Regions from separate parts of the Oceanobacillus sp. GQ8 genome, predicted to be linked through region 2. Evidence: a T-box and tRNA genes for the amino acid it is inferred to sense, from the RefSeq annotation. Region 2 holds a T-box; the other holds one or more tRNA genes.
What was found. A T-box is a leader RNA that pairs with one kind of tRNA and senses whether it is charged. The one in region 2 lies ahead of serS (serine--tRNA ligase), so its partner is inferred to be a tRNA-Ser.
Positions count from the first base shown of each region.

Region 1: it encodes a tRNA-Ser, which carries the amino acid that the T-box ahead of serS (serine--tRNA ligase) is inferred to sense. The anticodon was not compared.

Region 1 is NZ_JCAXEV010000009.1:497-9,241, forward strand. It holds tRNA gene AC6CHS_RS19275 (tRNA-Leu) at 1-59, opposite strand, end outside; tRNA gene AC6CHS_RS19280 (tRNA-Leu) at 106-187, opposite strand; tRNA gene AC6CHS_RS19285 (tRNA-Lys) at 205-280, opposite strand; tRNA gene AC6CHS_RS19290 (tRNA-Gln) at 567-641, opposite strand; tRNA gene AC6CHS_RS19295 (tRNA-Asp) at 647-723, opposite strand; tRNA gene AC6CHS_RS19300 (tRNA-Glu) at 756-827, opposite strand; tRNA gene AC6CHS_RS19305 (tRNA-Ser) at 837-927, opposite strand; tRNA gene AC6CHS_RS19310 (tRNA-Asn) at 931-1,005, opposite strand; gene AC6CHS_RS19315 (SprT family protein) at 1,181-1,642, opposite strand; gene AC6CHS_RS19320 (catalase) at 1,828-3,291, shown strand; gene AC6CHS_RS19325 (Tex family protein) at 3,381-5,546, opposite strand; gene AC6CHS_RS19330 (SpoIIE family protein phosphatase) at 5,661-6,275, opposite strand; gene sigB (RNA polymerase sigma factor SigB) at 6,272-7,063, opposite strand; gene rsbW (anti-sigma B factor RsbW) at 7,035-7,511, opposite strand; gene AC6CHS_RS19345 (STAS domain-containing protein) at 7,511-7,843, opposite strand; gene AC6CHS_RS19350 (PP2C family protein-serine/threonine phosphatase) at 7,954-8,745, opposite strand, start outside.
Region 2 is NZ_JCAXEV010000002.1:80,912-99,227, forward strand. It holds gene AC6CHS_RS05410 (glycine betaine ABC transporter substrate-binding protein) at 1-54, opposite strand, end outside; gene serS (serine--tRNA ligase) at 430-1,704, opposite strand; T-box leader at 1,894-2,119, opposite strand; gene pdxT (pyridoxal 5'-phosphate synthase glutaminase subunit PdxT) at 2,382-2,969, opposite strand; gene pdxS (pyridoxal 5'-phosphate synthase lyase subunit PdxS) at 2,987-3,871, opposite strand; gene AC6CHS_RS05430 (serine hydrolase) at 3,952-5,289, opposite strand; gene guaB (IMP dehydrogenase) at 5,426-6,898, opposite strand; gene AC6CHS_RS05440 (YaaC family protein) at 7,076-8,023, shown strand; gene AC6CHS_RS05445 (HD-GYP domain-containing protein) at 8,454-9,554, opposite strand; gene gyrA (DNA gyrase subunit A) at 9,616-12,123, opposite strand; gene gyrB (DNA topoisomerase (ATP-hydrolyzing) subunit B) at 12,195-14,120, opposite strand; gene remB (extracellular matrix regulator RemB) at 14,174-14,464, opposite strand; gene recF (DNA replication/repair protein RecF) at 14,482-15,594, opposite strand; gene yaaA (S4 domain-containing protein YaaA) at 15,656-15,874, opposite strand; gene dnaN (DNA polymerase III subunit beta) at 16,213-17,349, opposite strand; gene dnaA (chromosomal replication initiator protein DnaA) at 17,590-18,316, opposite strand, start outside.

The DNA.
Region 1 (8,745 bases), on a different contig from region 2:
ACGGGTTATTCACCCACTAGGCCCTCAACCTAGCGCGTCTGCCATTCCGCCACGACCGCATAGATCTTAAACACTTCTCTGTTTCTATAAAACCAAATGGTTTAATGCGGGTGAAGGGACTTGAACCCCCACGCCCGAAGGCACTAGATCCTAAATCTAGCGCGTCTGCCAATTCCGCCACACCCGCATGATTTATATTTAAAATGGTGAGCCATGAAGGATTCGAACCTTCGACCCTCTGATTAAAAGTCAGATGCTCTACCAACTGAGCTAATGGCTCCTGTTTAAAAAAATAATCTTACTATATTAAGAATGTTCATCTAGTGACCCCTGCTTCTAAAAGCTTATTCAAGATGTCGATGCATCGGGGTTACTCGTAGTCTATTCGGTAGAAGTAATGCTCGTTGCTCTACCAACTGAGCTAATGGCTCCTAATGATTATAAAGTTTCCTTATTAGGAAGTAATACGAACTGCCGACTCCCATAAAAAGGGAATAAAAAAATACTATTCATTAAATAGTACATTTTACAATACTACTTACTATAGGTCTTACTCAAAAAATAAATGGCTGGGCCACCAGGATTCGAACCTGGGGTACACGGGATCAAAACCCGATGCCTTACCGCTTGGCTATGGCCCAACATCTGGCGGTCCGGACGGGACTCGAACCCGCGACCTCCTGCGTGACAGGCAGGCATTCTAACCAACTGAACTACCGGACCCAACCTTGATTCTTTTTACTTTTTAATTAAGATGACCCGTACGGGATTCGAACCCGTGTTACCGCCGTGAAAGGGCGGTGTCTTAACCGCTTGACCAACGGGCCAATAATTAATGGCGGAGAAGGAGGGATTTGAACCCTCGCGCCGCTTACACGACCTACACCCTTAGCAGGGGCGCCTCTTCAGCCACTTGAGTACTTCTCCGTATGGCTCCACAGGTAGGATTCGAACCTACGACCGATCGGTTAACAGCCGATAGCTCTACCACTGAGCTACTGTGGAATAATGTCAATTGCGTTTTTCGCAACGATTAATATCATACAACATTTGTAATTTGATGTCAACACTTTTTTAAACATTTTTTGACGTGTTGTTATGTAATTTATTAGCTTATTTAATTTACCATGGATGACACCATTCGTCAATATCCTACGTGAATTTTTTTACATTAGCTTTATTACTTATTTATATCTACCAGTTGTAAAGCCCCTTTGCACTTACCACAACGATACTTCTTTAAATTGACCCTTCTTCTTCTTTTATATACCTGCTTACATTCTTTACATATATATTGATAATTGTATTCTAGTTTTTGAGTAGGCAAAGGACTACAATACCTAGGGGATCCAGTTTCTTTCAACAACTGCTTAAAATCTGCATCTCCGTGCTTATATCCTTTTCCATCTATATGAAGAAAGTAGTGACAAAGTTCATGTTTTATAATCCCTTGAAATTCTTCCATATCTGCCTCAAGATATTTAGGGTTCAGCTCTATCACCCTCTTCGCCGGAATGTATCGCCCCCCTGTTGTTCGCAATCTATTATTAAAACAAACATCATCCAGAAACGTACGATTAAAGAACCTTCTAGATAATTCTTCTACTAATTTATATAGTTCATTTTCTGTCATGATTTTCATTTCCTTCATCTCATTCTCTATTGCCCATTACTCCCATTTTAACATATTAAAGGTTCTTTAATAAGTTTTAAGCACGTTTTGTGGTTGTTATTTAAAATTATTTTAATTAAATATTGATTTTTATCTGGTTTATATTATAATAAAACGTAGAAAGTCTAATTTTAGTTTAGAGAGGGGAATAAACATTGAGTAATAATAATAACCGTATTACTACTGCTGCCGGGGCTCCCGTTGGCGACAACCAGAATTCAGTAACAGCTGGTCATAATGGACCAACTTTACTCCAAGATTTCCATTTACTTGAGAAACTTGCACATTTTAATAGAGAACGTATACCTGAACGTGTCGTTCACGCTAAGGGTGCTGGAGCACATGGCTACTTTGAAGTGACAAATGATGAAATTTCTAAATATACAAAAGCAGATTTCCTAAGTGAAGCAGGAAAACGCACAGATATGTTTATTCGTTTTTCTACTGTTGCAGGGGAACTTGGCTCAGCGGATACCGTCCGTGACCCACGTGGCTTTGCAGTTAAATTTTACACAGAAGAAGGGAACTATGATTTAGTAGGTAACAATACACCTATCTTCTTCATTCGCGATGCGATTAAGTTTCCTGACTTTATCCATACACAAAAGCGTCATCCACAAACACATCTAAAAGATCCAAATATGGTGTGGGACTTCTGGTCATTATCACCAGAATCATTACATCAAATTACGTACCTACATGGTGATAGAGGCCTTCCTGCTACACTGCGTCATATGAACGGGTATGGTAGTCATACATTTAAATGGGTAAATGCTCAAGGAGAAGTTTTCTGGGTAAAATACCACTTCATTAGTGAACAAGGTGTAAAAGGCTTAGATGTTGACCTTGCTGATAAACTTGCTGGGGAAAACCCTGATTACCACACAGAGGATCTCTTTAACGCAATTAAAAATGAAGATTTCCCTGCATGGAAATTATATGTACAGATCATGCCTGAAGAGGATGCAAAAGATTATAAATGGGATCCATTCGATGTTACAAAGGTTTGGTCCAAGAAAGATTATCCACGTATTGAAGTTGGCCGTATGGTATTAAATCGCAATCCTGAAAACTACTTTGCAGAAGTAGAACAGGCTGCATTCTCTCCGGGTCAATTTGTACCAGGAATTGAAGCTTCACCTGATAAAATGCTTCAAGGTCGTTTGTTTGGATATTCTGATGCGCACCGTTACCGTCTTGGTGGCAACCATCATCAAATTCCAATTAACCGTCCAAAAAATGAAGTAAACAACTATCAACGCGATGGCTTTATGAGTGTAAACGGTAATGGTGGAAGCACACCTAACTACCAACCAAACAGTCAAAATGGCCCGGCTGAAGATATCACAACTAAAACTACTCCATTTGAAGTACATGGTCAAGCTGACAGTGTACCTTATGATAGTGAAGATCATTACACTCAGGCAGGCGATCTTTACCGCTTAATGAGTGCAGATGAAAAAGATCGTCTTATCAAAGCATTTGTTGGTCACATGGAGCCAGTAGAAAAAGATGAAATTAAGCTACGTCAAATTGAGCATTTCTATAAAGCTGACCCTGAATGGGGCGAAAGAATTGCACAAGGACTTGGACTAGCTGTTCCAGAAAGCGTACGTTAATTACCTGAAAAGAGTAAGTACTACTTTTTCATCAGCCTACTACACACAAAAAAGCCGGATGACTCTCCACAGAGTTATCCGGCTTTTTCTCATCCTTCTATCATAGTTAGGGCAATTCTACCTTTATCACTATCTACTTGCTCTACCCAAACCGTAACCACATCTCCAACAGAAGCGATATCCATTGGGTGTTTGACAAACTTGTTTGCCATTTTCGAGATATGGACTAGGCCATCTTGTTTTACTCCAATATCAACAAACACTCCAAAATCTACTACGTTACGGACTGTTCCTTGCATTTCCATTCCCGGTTTCAGATCCTCTAGCGAAAGGACATTTTTCTTAAGTAATGGCTGCGGAAAGTCGTCTCTCGGGTCCCGTTCCGGTCTGCTTAAGGCATTCATAATATCCACTAGTGTTGGCTTCCCAATACCTAACTGCTCTGCAATAGTAGTATTGTCTACATTAGCAAGCTTGGTACGAAGCTGCTCTGTACCGATATCTTCCATGCTGCTGTCTACCAATTTTAATAGTTCTTCTACTTGCGGATAAGTTTCCGGGTGAATTGGTGTACGATCGAGCGGGTGGTCTCCATCGACGATGCGTAGGAATCCTATTCCTTGCTCATAGGTTTTAGCACCAAGCCTCGGAATCTTCTTAAGCTGTTTGCGGTTTACAAATTTTCCTTGGTCGTTCCGCTGTTTGACGATATTATTAGCAACTGTCTTGCTAAGACCTGCTACATATTGCAAAAGGGACGCGGAGGCTGTATTCACATTTACACCAACTTGGTTTACTGCCGTCTCCACAACAAACGATAAGGACTCGTTCAAGGATTTCTGGCTAACATCATGTTGATATTGGCCAACACCAATAGACTTTGGATCAATTTTAACGAGCTCTGCCAATGGGTCCTGAACACGTCTTGCTATAGAAGCAGCACTTCTCTCTTCTACCTGTAAATCAGGGAATTCTTCTCTTGCAAGTTCAGACGCCGAATACACACTTGCGCCCGCTTCGTTCACAATGATATATGGAATATCCAGTTGATTATCCGAAATTACATTTGCAACAAATTGCTCCGTCTCTCTTGAAGCTGTCCCATTTCCGATCGCAATGAGTTCAATTGGATATTTTTTAATAAACGATAGCATGAGTTTCTCCGCACCCTTAACGTCGTTTTTAGGTGCTGTCGGGTACATGACACTAACCTCATGCACCTTGCCAGTTTCATCCACAATTGCTAGCTTACAACCAGTACGAAAAGCTGGATCCACCCCAAGAATGGTTTTCCCTTTTAAAGGTGGCTGTAGCAGTAGATTTTTTAGGTTTTTAGAAAATACATCAATGGCTTGATCCTCTGCTTTTTCTGATAAAGCATTGCGAATTTCCCTTTCAATTGATGGCTGGATAAGACGCTTGTAGCTATCATCAATAGCACGTTCAAGAACCTCTCTAACCTCGCCTATTGTGGAACGACGAATAACTTGTTCCTGGAGGTAACGAGTAATCCCCTCTATCGGAGTTTCAATTGCTACCTTTAAAATCCCTTCTTTTTCTCCACGATTTAGCGCAAGAATACGATGTGAGACCATGGACCTCACCGCTTCATTATAATCGTAATACATCTGGAAGACTTGTTTTTCATCCAACTCCGCATTTTTTACCTTTGATTGAACAGTGCCTCGCTTGAAGGTTTCCTCCCGGAGGTGGTCACGGTATTCTGGATCATCAGAAATCCATTCAGCCACAATATCATTTACACCTGTCAGTACATCATCCACTGTATGGACATCATGTTCTTCTGAAATATATTGGTCGGCTTCTTTTAAAGCATCCATATTTTCTTGCTTCCAAATAACAATAGCGAGTGGTTCAAGTCCTTTTTCCTTTGCTATCGTAGCCTTCGTTCTTCTCTTTTGTTTGTATGGTCTGTAAAGATCCTCTACACGTTGTAATTGTGTTGCTTGTGTAATTTCTTTACGAAGCTCTTCTGTAAGCTTGCCCTGTTCTTCGATTATTCGTAGTACTTCCTCTTTTCGATCTGAAAGATTTACAGCATATGCCCATTTATCTTGAACAGTTTTAATTTGTACCTCGTCTAAACCGCCGGTAATCTCTTTTCGATAACGTGCGATAAACGGTACGGTATTCCCTTCGTCTAATAACGAAATTACCTTGTTTACAATAGTTGTATTAACGTTTGCTTCTTTTGAGACCCATTGAATAAGGTCTTGATTATATGTTTCAGCCAATGTTACTCCTCCTTCACACCATTTCTAGTTTACCAAATTACGTACCGATTTCATAATGAACTTAAATTTTTTCGTATGTATGTTTAAGGCAATTGAAAAAGGAAGACAGTTGTTTTACTCGCCTGCCTTCCTTTTATCTGCATCATATCGAATTGCGATCAAAGTTGTATCATCATCTCTGTCCGGTTCACTTATATACTCAAAAGTCTTTGTAATTGTCGTGACATCCTGATTGGTTAAATACTTTTTAGATAGTTCTTTATCACTAACCCCATCAGAAAACATGACAAAGTTCATTTTTTCATCCAAATTTTCCTGTACCACTTTAAACGGACGATGATACCCTGCTAGATAACCAGCATTCGGTATATTTCGCTTCCGTTTTTTATCATCCGAAATAGTCATAATACATATGTTACCTATTGAGGAAAAGGAGTATGTTCCTGACTTAAAATCAATTTTTAAAACGCCAAGCACGACACCACGTTTCCCTTGTAGCTGTTCATTACACTTTTCAATTAAGTTCTCTATTCTAGTGGAACTATTGTTCCGAATGATATCAATTACAATTTGTGATGATTCCTTAGCGAACTCACCACTTCCCAAACCATCTGCAATCGCACATACAAACTCTTTTTCCGTTTCCTTGTAAAAGTAACTATCACCGCAATGATATTTTCCCTTTTTTGCTTTTTGGAAGACGGAGACATCCACTATATTTTCGCTCAATCGAAGACCTCCGTACTCTCAGCCTGGATTGCTTCTCTTAATTTTCGTAAAGAGCGTCGCTGAAGGCGGGAGACATGCATCTGGGAGATTCCCAATAATTCGCCAGTTTCTTTTTGGCTCATGTTATCAAAATACGTACATTGTAAAATTTGCTGTTCTCTTTCAGACAGGATCGGCAGAATTTTTTCGAGCAACATTTTTTGGTCAATGTTATTATAGCCGCTTTCTTCATTACCAACTAAATCAAGAATTGCTACCGTACTTCCATCTGAATCAGCTTCAATTTTACGGTCGACTGAGAGTGCTTTATAGCTCTTGCCCATCTCCATCGTTTCAAGGATATCCTCTTCAGAAACCTCAAGATAGTCAGCTATTTCTCTTACTGTTGGGGATTTTTGCGTATTTGTAGTAAGTTCATCGACCGCTTTTTTAATCTTTGGTCCAAGTTCCTTAATTCTTCTCGGCACATGGACACTCCATGTTTTATCTCGTATAAAACGCTTGATTTCACCAATTATGGTGGGGATAGCAAAAGACTCAAATGATTTACCAAAGGTTGGATCATATCTTCTAACAGCAGCTAGCAAACCTATCATACCTACTTGTACCAAGTCTTCGTGAATCGTGCTGTTTTTAGAATACTTTCTTGCAATAGACTCCACAAGATCTCTATAGGTTAATACAATTTTTTCCTGGATCACTTCATCTTTTGGCTCTTTTTGCAGGTACTCTATCCATTGGTAAACCTCATCTCGTCCGCTATTGTGTGGTTGAGATTTGGTCGTCATCTAAGTCCACCTCTGTTTCGTTTAGATACTTTGTCATCAGAATAATAACACCGTAGTTATTGTTAATCTGAACTTTGTCCATTAATGTATTTATTAGAAACAGACCGAAACCACCTTCACGAAGGTTTTCCACGGACTCTGTGTTTTTGTATGGGCCAATACCATCTTTTATTTCATTCAGATCAAAGCTCCCACCGTGATCTGCTACCATTACTTCAAGGCGATCCTCATAGACTGCAAAGCCTACGGTCACTTCCCCTTCGTCATTTTCGTGATAAGCATGTGTTACTGCGTTTGTGATTGCTTCAGATATGGCTACCTTCAAATCTTCAATATCTTCATAGGAAAAACCCATCCGATTCGCTATACCTGAAATACTTAAACGAATCACACCTACATACTCTGGCTTCGCAGGAACCTTCATCTCTATAAAGTCAAATCTCTCCATTACTCCGTCACACCCCGAATTGTTGAATTTAAATCCATAATTTCATCTAACCCCGTAATCTTGAACAAGCGTAACACACGGTCCTGTATATTAACGAGCTTCATTTCGCTACTATTCTCTTTGGTTGATTTTAGTGCACTAATAAAAACCCCTAAGCCTGTACTATCCATGTAATTTACATTCCCAAGATCTACTTCTACTGTATTTCCCTCTTTTTGGGTTAAGGGTAGAAGCGATTCCTTTAGATTCGGTGCTGTATATGCATCAATTTCTCCCGAAAGGTTCACAACTGATTTATTATTTTCTTCGACTACATCGATAACTAAATTCATAAGCTCCTCCTAGAAATCGGCCTGGTTATGTACGGACGATTAACCTCAAAGGATTAACATCCAAGCCTTAATTTATTACATTACACTTTGTTTACCCTTCTTCTAGAAAATTAAACTTCTCTTTTTAAAATAAGTAGCGTAAAGTCATCCCTTAACTCAAATTCCTGAAGTTTCTCAAAGTGCTTATATACTTGTGTAACCATTTCTTGGGAAGGTAAGTGGGAATATTGCTTAATGACATCGAGAATCTCTTCACTTTCGATAAATCTTTCGCCATCCCTACATTCCGTTACTCCATCTGTCAAGAGAATAACCATGTCTCCTTTATCCACTTTCAATTCATACTGGTTGTATTCAGTTGCTGGAGATACCCCAAGAACAAGCCCTTTTGATTCAATTTCGGTAAAAGAATCAGTAGAAGCATTATAATAGTAACCAGGCTCATGACCAGCAGAAGAATACTGCAATAAATGTTCTGCAGGAAGATACTGAGCATAAAACATGGTGATAAACATACTCGGATCCACATTTCGTTCCACTACTCTATTAAGGTTCTTCAGAATAGCCTTCGGTGTCATCGATTCTTCTGGATAACTATCCATAGAGTACTTAATCATGGACATGCAAAGGGCAGCCGGAATCCCTTTTCCAATTACATCTGCAACCGCAATACCTAGTGAACCGTCTTTCCCTTTTACAAAGTGATGATAGTCTCCATTCATCTGATGAGCTGGAACACTGATTACACCAATATCAAGCCCTTCAATAGTAGGTTTTGTCGTCCCCAGCAATGTTTTCTGCATACTTGCGGCAACCGAAATTTCAGATTTAAGTTCATTCTGTTTCTCCCTTAACGTCTGATACTCTTGGTGCGCCATTCCATATGCGATCATTGCCTCAAG
Region 2 (18,316 bases):
AAGAGATAAGATTAAAACAATAAATATTCCTACTATTTTTCGTTTGAAATTCATCATGTTGTAAAAAATAACCTCCATTTTATCTACTATAATTTCAATATATTTGATGGTACGATCCCCGGCATGTTAGATCGCAAGCATGCAAGTTTAATGTTATACCTATTGGAGGATTGATTCAAAGTCCATAATCAGTTATTTCTGTATAAAAAGTTTGTAAAATTTTAATTTAACAGAGTTTTCTTTGAGACATGCTTTTATTACGTCGTTTTACTCCGACTTACGCCTTTTTTGTACAATTTTGCTATAAAGGGAATATCAATCATAGAGTTACGAGGGAAAAATCTATCTACTATCTTCGCGATGAGTGAACAACTAGAAAAGGCTGTTTTTCGATAACCGAAAAACAGCCTTACTCTTTATCTTATCCAATTATTTAATGGCTTCTTTGCCACCCATATAGGCACGTAGTACAGAAGGGACGATGACAGAGCCATCCTCTTGTTGGTAATTCTCCAGAATAGCTGCAACGGTACGACCAAGTGCCAATCCGCTGCCATTCAAAGTATGAACAAACTCTGGCTTCGCATTTGCTTCTCTGCGGAAACGGATTCCTGCACGTCTTGCCTGAAAGTCTTCAAAGTTAGAGCAAGAAGAAATTTCCCGGTACGTATTTTGGCTTGGGATCCATACTTCAATATCGTATTTCTTCGCTGCTGTAAATCCAAGATCACCAGTACACATGCTCATGACACGATATGGTAACTGTAATAGTTGTAATACCTTTTCAGCATTTCCTGTCAGGTTCTCCAATGTCTCATAAGAATCCTCTGGTTTAGCAAAGTGAACGAGCTCCACTTTGTTAAATTGATGCTGACGAATAAGACCACGTGTATCCCTACCAGCAGAACCAGCTTCAGAACGGAAACAGCCACTGAAAGCTACGTATTTTTTAGGAAGATCATCTACATTTAAGATTTCATCACGATGATAATTCGTAACAGGTACTTCTGCTGTAGGAGCCATGAAATAATCCCACTCTTCTAGCTTAAAGGTATCTTCTTCAAATTTAGGTAGCTGACCTGTTCCTGTCATGCTGGTGCGGTTGACGATATATGGCGGAAGCATTTCCTCATAGCCATGTTCATCTGCATGTAAATCCATCATAAAGTTTAATAAAGCACGCTCTAGTCTTGCTCCAAGCCCTTTATAAAAGACGAATCGGCTTCCTGTTACTTTTGCTGCACGTTCGAAGTCAAGGATATCAAGGTTTGTCGCAATATCCCAATGAGGTTGTGCTTCAAAGCTAAAGTCTTTGCGTTCCCCCCAGTTGCGCACTTCTTTATTATCCTCTTCATCTTCTCCCACAGGTACACTTTCATGAGGAATATTTGGGATAGAAAGCATAATCATGTTAAGTGTTTCTTCAATTTCTTTTAATTCTTTATCCAGTTCAGTGATGCGTTCTCCAACCTCACGCATTTCTTTAATTGCTTGATCAGCATCTTTCTTTTCTTTTTTAAGAACAGAGATCTGCTTAGACGCTTCATTACGTTTCGCTTTCAACGTTTCTGTTTCAGCAATGAGCTCTCTTCGTCTTTCATCTAATTCCCCAAATCTGTCTAACTCGGAGAGATCTTCACCGCGGTGTGCTAATTTTTCCTTCACTTCCGTAAAGTTGTTACGTAAAAACTTCATATCCAACATGTTCGTTTCCTCCTTTTTATGACAGGGTTCATAACATTAGAAAAACTCGCATTCGCTCGTCTTTTTAGCGAATGTGTACGATCTTCTTATACTTGGTACTACAAAATTTTAACTACTTCGTCATTGTCTCCTAGCTCTAGCTAAAATTGTATATATACCTAACGTACAAAAAACTCCCGTCCCTAAATAAATAGGGACGAGAGTATAATTCCCGCGTTGCCACCCTTGTTGAAGAGTATAACCTCTTCCGGCTCACAGTTTTTAACGGTAACTACCGGGTTTATTTACTTCCGGAAAATCCGGTTTCAATGAACCAGTTCAAGGATGGATTCACAGTACGCTCACATCGATTTACACCAACCATCGACTCTCTTTAGAAAGGTATACTGTTACTAATTCCTGTCATAACTTTTATATTCTATTACTAATTATAGCATATCATATACAATTTATACATCGATTGCAACCCTGGTCTTAATTACACTCTTTCTCTATCGCCGTTTGTAAAGAATAGTGACACAACATCTAGCGAAGGAAAATACGTAGACTTCTTGGGGAGAAAAGGCATCGGTAAGACCCCGTAGTGCGTAGCACACGGAGGCTTACCAGCCGCCCCAGAAAAGCGTAGTATTTTCCGTAGCGTCGAATAAGCACTCACTGATTCTTTTCAGGAACAATTAAGCAGTTGCTTTCATGGATGCTTCGACCATTGTTACAAAGTGGGCAATGACACGGTTATCATCCGTTAATTCTGGATGGAATGCTGTGCATAAATAATGCCCCTGTTTTGCTGCAACAATTCTGTCTTGATAAGTAGCCAATACTTCTACTTCTGGGCCAGCTTCCAATACATATGGTGCGCGAATGAATACAGCATTAAACGCATCACCAATATGGCTTACTTCAAGATCTGCTTCAAAGCTTGCAACCTGGCGGCCAAACGCATTTCGTGCTACTTTCATGTTCATTAACCCAAGATGGGCATTCTCCTGGCCATCAATTTCACTTGCCATCAAAATTAACCCTGCACATGTGCCAAAAACAGGTTTACCTTGGCGGCCAAATTCCTTAAGAGCAGAGAAGAAACCATAGCTATCAATTAAACGACGCATGGTCGTACTCTCCCCACCAGGAAGAATGATGCCGTTAATTTCCTCAAGCTGTTCCACACGCTTTACTTCAACAGCTTTTGCTCCACATGCTTCTATTGAACGAATATGTTCACGTACTGCCCCTTGAAGAGCAAGAACACCAATCGTTATCATAAAATCATTCCTTCTTTCTATTCGCTGCGATCCTGCATACGGTCATGAGCAGCAATTGAACTCATTTCAAGACCTTTCATAGCTGTACCAAGTCCTTTAGATAGCTCACTAATTAATGCATAATCTTGGTAATGTGTTGTTGCTTCCACAATAGCCTTCGCAAATTTTTCCGGATTGTCTGATTTGAAAATACCTGATCCAACAAATACACCGTCTGCTCCTAGCTCCATCATAAGCGCAGCATCAGAAGGTGTTGCAATTCCACCTGCAGCAAAGTTAACGACAGGTAGGCGGCCTTCTTCACGGATTTGTAACAATAACTCAAATGGTGCACCGATTTGTTTCGCAAATGTCATCACTTCATCTTTGGACATAGCAGAAAGCTTACGGATTTCTGATTGCACTTCACGCATATGGCGAACTGCCTCCACGATATTCCCAGTTCCTGGTTCACCTTTCGTACGTAACATGGAAGCACCTTCCCCAATACGACGAGCTGCTTCACCAAGATTACGACAGCCACATACAAATGGTACCGTGTAATCTGACTTATTTAAGTGATAAATATCATCAGCTGGTGTTAGTACTTCACTTTCATCAATGTAGTCTACTCCCATTGCTTCAAGTACACGAGCTTCTACAATATGGCCAATACGCGCTTTTGCCATTACTGGAATGGAAACTGCATTAAGAACTTCTTCAGTAATAGTTGGGTCTGCCATACGTGCTACTCCACCTGCTGCACGAATATCTGATGGTACGCGTTCAAGTGCCATTACGGCAACTGCCCCTGCAGCTTCCGCTATTTTTGCCTGTTCAGCGTTTACTACATCCATAATGACGCCGCCTTTTTGCATTTCCGCCATCCCACGTTTTACACGTTCTGTACCTGTATTTGACATGAATAATTCCCCCTATTTTTAAATTGAATAATTGGTGCTTCGCTAAACGTTACGATCTTCTTGGTATTACCTCGTTCTTATTAACTAAATAAACCTTTAACCCAATCTACAACAGTTGTATAAAGATCTGCAAAGAAGTCACCAATTGCGCCAAGTGTCAGCATAAACCAATTGGATTTCTCTACTGTCTCGTCTGCAACCAAGTCAATTGGACCATCAGAACTAGTCATAATATATCCAAAATCATTTTCGCCTTCATAAACGAGTTCGGCAGTACCTACTACATCCCCTTTTTTAACAGGTGCAGCCAACTCTCCTTCAGCATTTAGCTTGTCTTCGTCTATTGTATATTTAATGCTATAAGCATCCTCTTCATCTTTCTTAATCGGGAAGGAAACTGCTTGTCCAGTAGATACGGACACTGCATCTTCTTTTCCCTTAGCTACTGGAATAGTAGCTTGGTCTTCAAGTTGATAACCTGCGGGGAATAACTCTGTTGTTTCAAAGTTATCAAACCCATAATCAAATAGTTTCGCTGTTTCTGCAAAACGTTCTTCTTCACTGTCGGTTTTCATTACAACCGAGATGAAACGTTGATCACCGCGTTTTGCTGTTCCAGTAAAGGTATATCCAGCGCTATCGGTATGACCTGTTTTTAATCCATCTACCCCTTCATAATAAAACTGCTTTAAAAACGTTGTATCATGATCAAGCATATGGTTCCAGTTCCGGATTTGTTGCCCATCAAATTCTGTAGCTGGAATACTGGATATATCCAATGCTTCCGGGTAATCCTTTATGAGATGATAAGCTAGTAAGGCAGAGGACTCAGCAGATAACATGTTAGTAGCATCTGGTTCCGTACCTTCTGGATAATTTTCACCGAGTGAGGCATTATCCAATCCTGTAGAGTTTACAAATTTATAATCAGGGAGTCCCATTTCTTCTCCCTTTTCGTTCATCATTTTTACAAATTCACCTTCTGAACCTGCAATCAGTTCAGCAAGTGCAATGGTTGTAGCGTTATCGGAATTAATTGCCATCGCTTCGTATAAAGATTCGACAGTATAATCCTGATTTTGCCTTAATCCAACTCCTGAAAAAGAGTTATTGGCAGATATGCTATATGGATAGTTGCTAATCTGTGTTGTTGTATCCCAGCTGATTTGACCTTCCTCGATGGCTTCCCATACAAGGTATTCCGTCATCATTTTTGTCATACTTGCTGGAGGCAGGGCTTCATCTGCATTTTTCGCAAAGATAATCTTCCCTGTTGCTGCATCAACTAAAATAGCCGAGTCAGCTTCAATATCTAATGTGTCTTGGGCTTGCGCCGCAAATGGCTGGACAAATACTGATGTTATCACTACCAGAAAAGCCAGTAGCATTGATAAACGCTTTTTCATTATGTGTTTCAACTTCCTTTACCTCCAACTTGTAGTTTAACCTTCTTGTGATGTACGTGCGCACTTTGTTATTTTACCATAGAAAACGCTGAAAAAATAGACGGGGAATTTCCCCCGTCTACTAAATTTCCTAATATGGTTACCTTTTCTATTGTAGAGAGTAATTTGGTGATTCTTTCGTGATTTGAACATCATGTGGATGGCTTTCGCGAAGCCCCGCATTCGTTATTTTAATAAAACGTGCATCATGACGTAATTCATCAATAGAACCTGTACCACAATAACCCATACCTGAACGCAAGCCACCGATTAATTGATGTACTGTGTCAGCGAGAGCACCTTTATAGGCAACTCTTCCTTCAATTCCTTCAGGTACCAACTTTTTAGTTTCGCTTGATTCCTGGAAGTAACGATCCTTAGAACCAGCCTTCATTGCTCCAACAGAACCCATACCACGGTAAACTTTATATTGTCTTCCTTGATAAATTTCCGTTTCGCCGGGACTTTCATTCACACCTGCAAACATGCTCCCAAGCATTACTGCATGCGCTCCTGCTGCCAATGCTTTAACAATATCACCAGAGTATTTAATCCCGCCATCGGCGATAACTGGGACATTGTATTCTGCTGCTGCAAGGGCACAGTCATGAACGGCAGTAATTTGGGGAACCCCAACTCCTGCTACTACTCTCGTTGTACAAATAGAGCCAGGACCAATCCCAACTTTGACGATGGAAGCACCTGCTTCAATCAGTTCTTTAGTCGCTTCAGCTGTCGCCACATTTCCTGCAATAATATCCAATTCAGGGTACGTATCACGTACAACCTTCACTTGGTCAAGTACCCCTTTAGAGTGGCCATGTGCTGTATCGATTACAACTACATCAACACCTGCTTCAACGAGTTTTTCAATTCGCTTCATCGCATCGCCAGTAACACCAACAGCTGCTCCTGCAAGTAATCTTCCTTGGCTATCTTTGGCGGCATTTGGAAATTCGATTACTTTTTCAATATCTTTAATCGTAATTAATCCTTTAAGCATGCCTTGATCATCTACTAAAGGTAGCTTTTCAATTTTATAGCGTTGGAGAAGTTGCTCTGCTTCTTCTAATGTTGTTCCTACTGGAGCTGTGACAAGGTCTTCGCTTGTCATAACTTCAGAAATGGAAATGGAGTAATCCTGGATAAAACGCAAATCTCGGTTCGTTAAAATACCAACAAGCTTTTGTTCCTCAATAGAGTTCACGATTGGTACACCTGAAATACGAAATTTACCCATTAGATGTTCAGCATCGTACACCTGATGCTCAGGAGTAAGGAAAAATGGGTTGGTTATGACGCCACTTTCCGAACGCTTCACACGATCCACTTGTTCAGCCTGATCCTCAATTGACATATTCTTATGAATGATTCCCAAGCCACCTTGGCGAGCCATGGCGATGGCCATCTCAGCCTCTGTTACGGTATCCATTCCGGCACTAATAAATGGATTGTTCAACTGCAGATTATCTGTCAGTTTTGTTTTAACCTGCACATCCTTAGGTAATACCTCGGATTTTCCTGGCATTAACAGCACATCATCAAACGTTAATCCTTCTTTAGCGAACTTGTCTTCACGCATGATACTTCCTCCTCCTGATTCGTAATATGTATGCAACGTGCAATCCCTGCACAAGCTATGCAAGTAATGCTATTTTTATATACAATACGCCAACCTATTTGCTTTTTCAACTAGATAATGAAACAAAATTAAAGAAAGTAGATTCAAAATTTTTAAACAGTTGGGAGATGATGTTATATGCAGGATATAGAGATGTTTTATACCTATCTGACGTCACAGCAAACGGCGCAGCATTATCTATACAACTGTTATAAAGCAATAGGGGAAATAGATGCGGATCGAAAAAGCTATGAAAACTGCACTGTTTTTACCTCGTATATACAACACGGGCAGATGTTTTACCAAAGTGGGCGTAACTCCTCTCCCATTCTGCAGCCAGTCCTCTACTTTTACGGCATGGCACATCTAATCAAAGCCTGCTTGATGACAGTAAGACCAGATTACCCAGAATCAACAAGCCTACTTGCCCACGGAGTTACCGCAAGAAAACGAAAGAAAAAGGACTATTCCTTTCTGCGGGATGAAGTAAAGATCCAGCACAATGGCTTATTCCCTTACTTCTCTGAGCACTTATTTCATATAAATAGACTACCATTTGAAAAAATTAATATGAAACAACTCCTTGCCCTCATTCCAGAAATGAGGATGATGCTTGGTTTCCATCAGGTGAAAGGGCTCTATCAGGTAGGAAAGAGGCAGGGGACATGGCTAGAATTCCCACTTGAGATACTGGATGATTACCATACGACAAAGGATGGATTCCTTAATAAAATCTCCTCCTTTCTCCCAGAAATAAAGCATATGGAATCAGTCTCCCATCATATACAAGTAGAGCTTGCCAAGCCTTTGACTGAGCTCAAAGGTCCATTCTATTCAGATAAAACGCAAAGCCCCATCTTTTTTCCTGCAAAAAGAGAACTGTTCCTGCCACTTTCCGAGGTTATGGTCCATTACTTACTCTTATATAACCTAAGTATGCTCTGTCGCTATGAAACCGATTGGTGGGGGGATCTTTTTACATCAAAGTCAGATGCAGACTATCCCTTTATTACACATTTCCTGAGAGAATCAGCTGAAAAAGTACCGTTCTTATTGGGATTAGAGCTTTATAAAAGAAAGGCTTGATGAGGTTTAGATCGTCAGGCAGGGTGTCATGAATCTTTTTGGGGAGCTGTTTGGGTGGTTTGATCGTCATGCGGCGGATGATGGAATTTTTGAGCGAAATCCCTAGGCAGTTTGATCATCATGCAGGGGATGATGGACACTTTGAGATAAATTCTTCGGTTGTTTGATCGTCATCAAGCGGATGATGGACACTTTGAGCGAAATCACCAGTCGATTTGATCATCATAAGTGCTATGACGGACTCTTTGAGCGAATTCCCCAGCTGGTTTGATCATCATATGGCGTATGACCGACACTTTGAGTGAAATACTCAGACGGTTTGATCGTCATATGGCGGATGACGGACTTTTTGAGCGAATTCCCCAGGCGGTTTGATCGTCATCAAAGGACCACGAACCTACAATCCATAAAAAATAGCCGGTAATCCTCCTTACTGGATACCGACTATTTCTTCAATGAATACTTCTGTTTGCTGTAAGGATATGATATCTTTTTTACCTTCCATTCGTACCATAGGTCTCGTTGGATGCTTTGCATCAATAAACACTATTTCACCAAGCTGGTTATTGGAAAGACGAATTTTCGTTCCGATAGAAAAATGCGTCATACTTTCAACAAAGCTAGCAACAACGTCTGGATCAAGGGTGGAAAACTGCTCCTTTTGCAATTCCTCTATTACCAAAAATGGAGATTGCTTTTCCTTATATGCCCTTTCGCATGTCATAGCATGGTACATATCACAAACCGCTATTATTCTTGCAACTTTATGTATTTTCCCACTAGTTAAACCAAGTGGATACCCACTGCCATCCATTCTTTCATGGTGCTGCAAAATCGCCAGCTTCACGGATTGTTTAATGGTTGGGATTTGTTCAACCATGCGATAAGAATAAGTAGGATGTTTTTTCAAATCGGTCCTTTGTGCTGTGTTTAATGTACCTGCTTTATGAAGAAGGTTATGGTCGATCTTTGCCATTCCTACATCACATAAAAAACCGGCGAGTCCGATTTGAAGCCAATCGCCAGAGGGATAGCCCATTTTTCTTGCAAGGAATGCGGATAGGATGCTGACTGCGACGCTATGATAGAAAATATAATCCCGCTTGTTTGCATAATGGTGCATAGTATAAACAGCAGAGGAAATATCATCCATTCTTTTTATTAAAGGAATGATTAATTTGCGAACGTATGGCATATCTAAAGGCGCACCGTTTTTCCAGTTTTCAAACATTTTTTTGTATGCTTGTACTGTTTGTTCATAATGTTCCTGAAAAGGTGGGAGCTCTTCAGCAACTTTCTTTTCAGCCGTTTGCTGAACCTGTTCCATTTTCTCTGCCTTTTCTGGAGTATAGGAATCTCCTTCGACAAGCTTTGAAGAAACTTCTACACTTTCAACAAGGAATTTTTTTATGACAGTAATATGTTCCTCTGTTAACACCGTGTTTTTTGGGATTATGTCTCTATTGGTTTTCCCTTTTATTTCTCTAAGCAACACACATCCTGGGACAAGCTGCGAGGCTTTTACCCTCATATCATTCTTCCCCCTTTACCATATTAATTAGGAAGGGACCTCAGCCCCTTCCTACAATTTTTTATTCCTCTGTATTCTCTTCTGTTGACTCTTCTGCTTCAGAAACCTCTGTTTCATCATCGATTTCTTCTTCGTCTTCATCCTGGTCAACACGTGCTACCGTTGCTACTTCCTCTTCTTCTTGTAGCCTAATTAAACGAACACCCATTGTATTCCGGCCAGTTTCCGAAATATCCTGGACTGGAATTCGAATAAGTACGCCAGCTACGGTAATAAGCATGAGATCTTCTTCTCCAGAGACAGCTTTTACAGCTACTACATGTCCCGTTTTATCTGTTAAGTTACATGTAAAGATCCCTTTTCCGCCTCGATTTGTTACACGATACTCCATCTCAGGAGTCTGTTTTCCATAACCTTTGCTTGTAACATGCAAGATTTTAGAATCCTCCTGAAGAATTTCCATGGATACAACCTCATCATCTTCCCTTAGTGAAATACCCTTCACACCGGCCGCTGTTCTACCCATAGATCGGATCTGATCTTCAGGGAATCGAATGAGATAACCATTTTTCGTAGCGATCATCATATCCTTCGCACCATCGGTTAGACGCACTGAAATCAATTCATCCTCATCCCGAAGCCCTACAGCAATTAATCCACCTTTACGGATATTAGCAAATTGCGAAAGCGTTGTGCGCTTGGAGATCCCGTGCTTGGTCGTAAAGAACAAGTAGTCTGTGTCAGTAAATTCATTTACAGAAATAACAGCGTTAACCCACTCGCCTTTTTCTATCTGCAAGAGATTAATGATTGGGATACCCTTCGCTGTTCTGCTGAACTCAGGTATCTCATAGCCTTTAGCCTTGTAGACCTTCCCTTTATTCGTAAAGAATAGCACGGTATCATGCGTAGAGGTTGAAACAAGATGTTCTACAAAATCATCTTCATTTGTCCCCATTCCCTGAATACCACGGCCTCCGCGCTTTTGAGTTCGGTAAGTAGAGGATGGCAAACGTTTAATATAACCTTGATGGGTTAAGGTAATCACAATATTTTCTTCTGGAATTAAGTCCTCATCCTCGAAGAAATCGACACCACCTAGAACAAGCTCTGTACGGCGTTCGTCATTGAAGCGTTCTTTTACCTCTGTTAATTCTTCCCGGATAATTTCTAGAACTTTTTCCTCATCTGCTAAAATAGCTTTTAATTCTTCAATTAGGTCAAGAAGTTCTTTGTATTCATTTTCTATTTTTTCACGTTCTAGACCAGTTAACCGCTGCAAACGCATATCTAGAATTGCCTGTGACTGTTTTTCCGAAAGTTTAAAGCGTTCCATCAAACCGTCTCTAGCAATATCGGCTGTTTTGGAATTACGGATAAGAGCGATCACTTCATCCAAGTGATCTAACGCAATTCTCAATCCTTCTAAAATATGTGCTCTTGCTTCTGCTTTACGTAATTCAAACGCAGTCCGGCGTTTAATAATTACCTTTTGGTGCTCAAGGTAATATTCAAGGCATTGTTTAATCGTCAACACTTTAGGCTGACCATCAACAAGAGCCAGTGTATTAATACCAAACGTTGTTTGCAGAGCCGTATGTTTGTATAAGTTATTTAGCACGACATTCGCATTAACATCGCGACGTAGCTCCATCACAATACGCATACCGTTACGATCTGATTCATCACGCAAATCGGTAATACCTTCAATTCGCTTATCACGCACATGTTCTGCAATCCGCTCAATTAGTTTTGCTTTATTGACTTGATACGGAAGCTCTGTGACGATGATCGTCGCCTTGCCGTTTGCATGCTCTTCAATGTTCGCTTTTGCTCTGACGGTAATGGACCCTTTGCCTGTTTCATAAGCTTTTCGTATCCCACTTTTCCCTAGAATCTGGCCAGCTGTTGGGAAATCGGGGCCATGGATATAATCTTCCATCAATTCATTGATGGTGATATCCGGGTCTTTACTAATCGCAAGCACGGCGTCAATCGTTTCTCCTAGGTTATGTGGAGGAATATTCGTTGCCATTCCTACTGCAATTCCAGAAGTTCCGTTCACAATTAAATTAGGAAATCGAGCTGGAAAAACGACTGGCTCCCGTTCAGAGCCATCATAGTTATCTGTGTAATCAATTGTGTCTTTATTTATATCACGGAGGAGCTCCATGGATATTTTGGACATTCTTGCTTCTGTATAACGCATTGCTGCTGCTGAGTCACCATCAACTGAACCGAAGTTCCCGTGGCCATCAACTAGCATATAGCGATAGCTGAAGTCTTGTGCCATCCGGACCATTGTTTCATAAACGGCTGAATCACCATGTGGATGGTATTTACCAATAACTTCCCCAACGATACGGGCAGACTTTTTGTATGCTTTATCTGAGTGCATCCCCAGATCATTCATTGCATATAAAATTCTGCGATGCACTGGTTTCATGCCATCCCGTACATCTGGCAATGCACGTGATACGATAACACTCATTGCGTAGTCAAGGAAGGATGTGCGCATCTCATTGCTAATATTTATTTCCTGAACGTTTGAACGTTTTTCCTCTGCCATTATTATACCTCCTATCACTATTCATCAAAAGAATAGTGATTTGCCTCAAATATTACATAAATTGATATGAATTAAACATCAAGATTTTTAACATATTGTGCATTCTCTTCAATAAAGTTCCTTCTTGGTTCCACTTTGTCTCCCATCAGCATATCAAATACTTGATCTGCTTCGATGGCATCTGCTAGGTCAACCTGGAGGAGTGTACGTGTATCTGGATCCATCGTCGTATCCCAAAGCTGGGTAGCATTCATTTCTCCTAGCCCTTTATAACGCTGAATCCCTGGCTTAGGTAATTGTGGAAGCTCTTTAAGCAATTTATCTAATGCTTTTTCGTTATAAACATAATGAACAGCTTTCCCTTGCTTGATCTGATACAAAGGTGGCTGTGCGATATAAATATAGCCATATTCGATTAATGGACGCATATAACGATAGAAAAAGGTTAATAGTAAAGTACGTATATGTGCACCATCGACATCGGCATCTGTCATGATAATGACTTTATGATAGCGGGCCTTCGTAATATCGAAATCTTCACCGATACCTGTACCAAGGGCAGTAATCATGGCACGAACTTCATTATTGGACAAAATTTTATCAAGTCGGGCTTTCTCAACATTGAGAATTTTACCGCGTAGTGGCAAGATCGCTTGAAAATGACGGTCACGACCAGACTTGGCGGAACCTCCAGCAGAGTCTCCCTCTACGATATAAAGCTCACTTATTTTTGCATCCTTAGAGGAACAGTCGGCAAGCTTACCTGGTAGATTCGAAATTTCCAGCGCACTTTTTCTTCTAGTCAGCTCTCTAGCTTTTTTCGCAGCTAAACGTGCACGCGAAGCCATTAGCCCTTTATCAACAATGATTTTCGCGACAGACGGGTTTTCATAAAGGAACTTGGAGAACATTTCACTGAAAACAGAGTCTGTAATGGTACGTGCTTCACTGTTACCAAGCTTTGTTTTTGTCTGTCCCTCAAATTGTGGATCAGGGTGTTTAACGGAGACGATGGCGGTCATTCCTTCCCGTACATCATCACCAGAGAGGTTTGGATCGTTTTCTCGGTATAAATTGTTTTTTCTCGCATAATCATTAATCACTCTGGTAAGACCTGTTCGGAAACCAGATTCGTGACTACCACCTTCGTAGGTGTGAATGTTGTTGGCAAACGAGTACAAGCTGCTTGCAAAACCTTCGTTATACTGAATTGCAACTTCTACAGAGATTCCTTGATCTTCTCCCTCTGCATAGAATGGCTCATGTAAGACTTCTTTCGTGCGGTTGATAAATTCCACATAGGACTTTATCCCACCCTCGTAGAAATAGCTGACAGGTTCTTCATCCGTACGTTTATCTTCTACGGTGATAGTAATACCTTTATTTAAGAATGCCAACTCACGTAAGCGCTGTGTCAACGTATCATAATCGTATTCGATTGTATCAAAGATTTCAGGGTCTGGAACAAAATGGGTAGTCGTTCCTGTGACGTCCGTTTCGCCAACGACTTCAATTTCTCCCTGTGGAACTCCTTTTTTAAAGCCTAAATAATGAATTTTATTATCCAAGTGAACATGAACTTCCAAGTTTGTTGACAGGGCGTTAACTACAGAGGCACCTACACCATGCAGTCCACCAGAAACCTTGTAGCCGCCACCTCCAAATTTTCCTCCAGCGTGGAGTACGGTCATGATAACTTCTAATGCTGGCCGACCTGTTTTCTTTTGTATGCCTACTGGAATACCACGGCCATTATCGCTTACGGTAATACTGTTATCTTTTTCAATTGTTACATCGATTCTGTCACAATATCCAGCTAATGCTTCATCGATACTGTTATCAACAATTTCCCATACAAGATGGTGTAAGCCTTTCTCACTCGTTGATCCAATATACATGCCAGGTCTTTTTCGTACTGCTTCAAGTCCTTCTAGTACTTGAATCTGATCTGCACCATATTCGGATTGGGTATTCGTCATATTGTCTTCCATTGCCATGCTCTCACTTCCATTTCCTGTTACTTAAAATGTTTCGAATTAAAAACAGTATGCTATGCTTCTTCTTCCTTTATCTCATCTGAGAAATCATCTAGCTTACTGATGGTGGAGATCATACTAGCGCGTTTCTTCAATGTTGAGACAGAAAGCGTGCTGTAGTAGATGATTTCCTTTGTGATCATGACTGATTTTGCATCAACCGTTGGACCTACTACTTTCTTTTCTTTGCCAGCGTTCTCCATCATTTCCTCCATGATGGTAGATGATGAGATTAAATTATAGTCAATGATTGCAACCACATCCTGAGAACGGATGACATTATCATTTCCGATATGAATAAACATGCTATCTCCCCCTCATTCTATTTTTCCACTTCACCATTACGGACACGGAATAATTCCGCTTTATTCAGGGTCTCATGATTTATTCCATCAACACTCGTAGTAGATACAAAGGTTTGCACCTTTCCTTGGATGGTATGAAGTAGATGTGATTGTCGGTAATCATCCAGTTCACTCAACACATCATCAAGCAGAAGAATTGGATATTCCCCAACTTCATTGTAAATGAGTTCAATTTCTGCCAGTTTCACCGACAAGGCAGTTGTACGTTGCTGCCCTTGTGATCCATAGGTCTGGACGTCCTTACCGTTCACATAAAAGAGGAGATCATCACGATGCGGACCAATTAAACTTGTGCCACGTTCAATCTCTTTTTCTTGTATTTGTTGAAATTTATTTAAGTAGATACTCTCTATTTTCTCCTTATTATCATCTTCTGATACTTCAATAGTGGGAGAATACTTTATTTCAAGCCTTTCCAGCTCACGGCTGATACCATGATGGATCGGACTAGCCCATTTCCTTAATAATTCCAAAAAAACAAACCGTCTTTCCAATAAGGTCGCGGCATGTTCTACGAGCTGATCTGTGATGACTTGCAACATTGTATGATCTTGGCTTTTTCCACGCTGCAATTGTTTCAACAGATGATTTCGTTGTTTTAATATTTTTTGATATTGCCCTAGATGATAGATATAACGTGGCTGAATCTGTCCAAGCTCCATATCAATAAAACGCCTGCGGATTTGTGGTGCACCTTTAACCAACGTGAGGTCCTCTGGTGCAAACATCACAACATTAAGCGCCCCGATATAGTCACTTAGCCGCTTTTGTTCTAGCCGGTTCAGCTTCGCTTTTTTACCTTTTGCCGAAAGAACGATTTCCAACGGAAAGGTTTGATTTCTTTTTGTTATCCTGCCTTCTATTTTAGCATACTCTTTTTCCCATTGAATCAATTCTTTCTCTCTGGGAGTTCGGTGTGATTTAGTAAAGGCAAGTAAATAGATTGCCTCCATCAGGTTGGTTTTACCCTGTGCATTTTCCCCGATGATGACATTTATTTTATTGTTAAATTCCATTTCCAATCCGTCATAATTGCGGAAATTACGTAATTTTAGCTGTTCTATGTGCATGACCAATCCTCTTTTTTTCGATTCAGATCAGGAGCGTTTGCTAGGAGGTAGTTCATGTTTCTCAAGCTTTTATCACTTTGTAGGCTCCAATGCCTTCTAATTCAACAATATCCCCTGCATATAGCTTGCGACCACGACGATGCTCCCGTTCGTTATTTACTAATACGCCCTCGTCTTGCAGAAAAGCCTTTACCATCCCACCAGATTCCAATACATTGGCAAGCTTAATAAATTGGCCTAGCGCAATATATTCCGTACTTATTTCAATTTCTTCATGCATGTTATCACCAAGTTTCCTACTTTTTAGAAAAACGTTAAGACTGCCAAAAGATTTCAGGACAGTATAAAACATAGAAACACATACATTCACTAAAAATGAGCAAATGCAGTTTCTTCGTGTGGATATCATTAGTTTAAACCTGTAAACGTCATGTATACCTATTTTACTAAAGATTTGTCATTATGGAAAGGTATGACCCCATATTTGCATAATAAATGCCTGTATAGGCTTAAAATTGCTTTTAAAAAGCCGTTAACCTGTTATATAGGTGCTGTCCAAAACAAAATAAAGGTCCCTATCTTTTTTAAGATAAGGACCTAAGATCACATTCTGCTTAATTAATACGTTCTAACAGGTAGAATTAATTGTAAGATCGGGTCATCGTTGGCAGGACGGATAATAAATGGTCGCATTGCCCCTGTGAATTCTACTTTCACTTCTTCGTATTCAATTGCTTTTAATGCATCAATCATATATTTGGAGCTGAAAGAGATCTTCAATTCTTCGCCGCTAATAGAAGGAACTGTAATTTCCTCTGCTACTGTTCCTACTTCAGGAGAATTACTTGTGATTTCGATCAATCCATTCCCTTTTGTGCTCAATCTAACAACATTATTCCGTTCTTCTTTTGCTAGAAGTGAAGCACGGTCAATTGTGCTTAAGAGTTCCTTCGTTTTCACATGAAGAACGGTTTTACTTTGTTCTGGAATCAATCGAGAGGTCTCCGGATAATTTCCATCAAGCAATCTTGAAAGGAAGTTAAGATTTTTTGTACGGAACAGAATCTGATTATTTGTCACGCTTATTTCTACTGTTTCTTCTGTATCATCTAATATCTTATTTAACTCATTCAGACTCTTACCTGGAACCACCACAGTTGGCAGTTGACCTGGCGCTTCACTGACAGGAATTTCTCTAGAAGCTAAGCGATGGCTGTCTGTTGCTGTAAAAGTAAGACTGCCATTCTCTAGTTTAATATTTACCCCAGTTAAAATTGGACGTGTTTCCATTGTTGAAACAGCAAATACTGTTTGTTTTATTAAGCTTTTTAAGAGATCGATTGGCAACTCAAAGCTGTCATCCGTTTGTAATTTAGGTAGCTGTGGATATTCTTCTGCATCCTGACCATTTAAATTAAATTCGGCCTTTCCAGAACGAATCGTTACTTTTAAGTTTTCATCTGATTCAATTTCCACTGTTTTTTCAGGGAGCTTACGGACAATATCAGGGAAATATTTAGCCTGTAGTACAATACTTCCTGCTTCGATTTGTTCTACATTTACATTGCCATTCTCCTCAGCTGGGATAAAGGATTCAATAGAAATATCTGAATCACTACCAGTTAAGGTAATACCACTTTCTTTTGCTTCAATTTTCATTCCAGTCAATATCGGAATAACGGTTCGGGATGATATAGCCTTCATGACATCCTGCACACTGGATATTAATTGATCCCGTTGAATAACAAATTTCATAAATAAATCCTCCTAAGGGAAGTTCTTTTATATATTTTTTTTTATAAAAATACAGTATTAATAGTAATAAGGCCTGTGAGTATGTGGATAAGCGAAGAAAAGCCAGATTCACAAAAGTTATTCACATGTGGATAAACTGTTTGCAAGTTTGCATGGCTATTCACACTGTGCACAGGTCATATTTAGACAAAAGTCTTAAAAAAGACAAAATCGCGTCCAACATTTTAAAAAAAGATGGCTTTAGAATGATTTTAAGTTCTCTTTTATTTCTTCTATTTCACGTGTTAATTGCGTATCGTTTTCCATAAGACGTGCAATTTTTTCATGGGCATGAATAACAGTTGTATGATCACGTCCCCCAAATTCCTCGCCGATCTTTGGTAGAGAGGAATCCGTCATTTCTCTTGATAGATACATGGCAATTTGTCGCGGAAATGCAATAGACTTTGTCCGCTTCTTTGCAATGAAATCATCCATGCGAATATTGTATTTCTCGCCAACTGCTTCTTGAATCCTCGGTATACTAATAATTTTTGGTTTACTGCTTGGGATAATATCCTTTAATGCGTCAGCAGCTAGCGAAGCGTCTATATCCTTGTTCACTAATGAAGAATAGGCGACAACGCGAATTAAGGCGCCCTCTAATTCCCGAATGTTCGTGTCGATTTGGTTTGCAATGTATAGCATCACCTCATTCGGAATATCAAGCCCCTCAGCCTTTGCCTTTTTCGTTAATATTGCAATACGAGTTTCCAGATCTGGTGGCGTAATATCGGTAATTAAGCCCCACTCAAAACGGGAACGTAAACGGTCTTCCAGTGTTGGAATTTCTTTAGGTGGCCGATCACTAGAAATGATAATTTGCTTACTTTCTTCATGTAACGTATTAAAAGTATGGAAAAATTCTTCCTGTGTCGATTCTTTTCCAGCAATAAACTGAATATCATCTATTAATAGGACATCGACA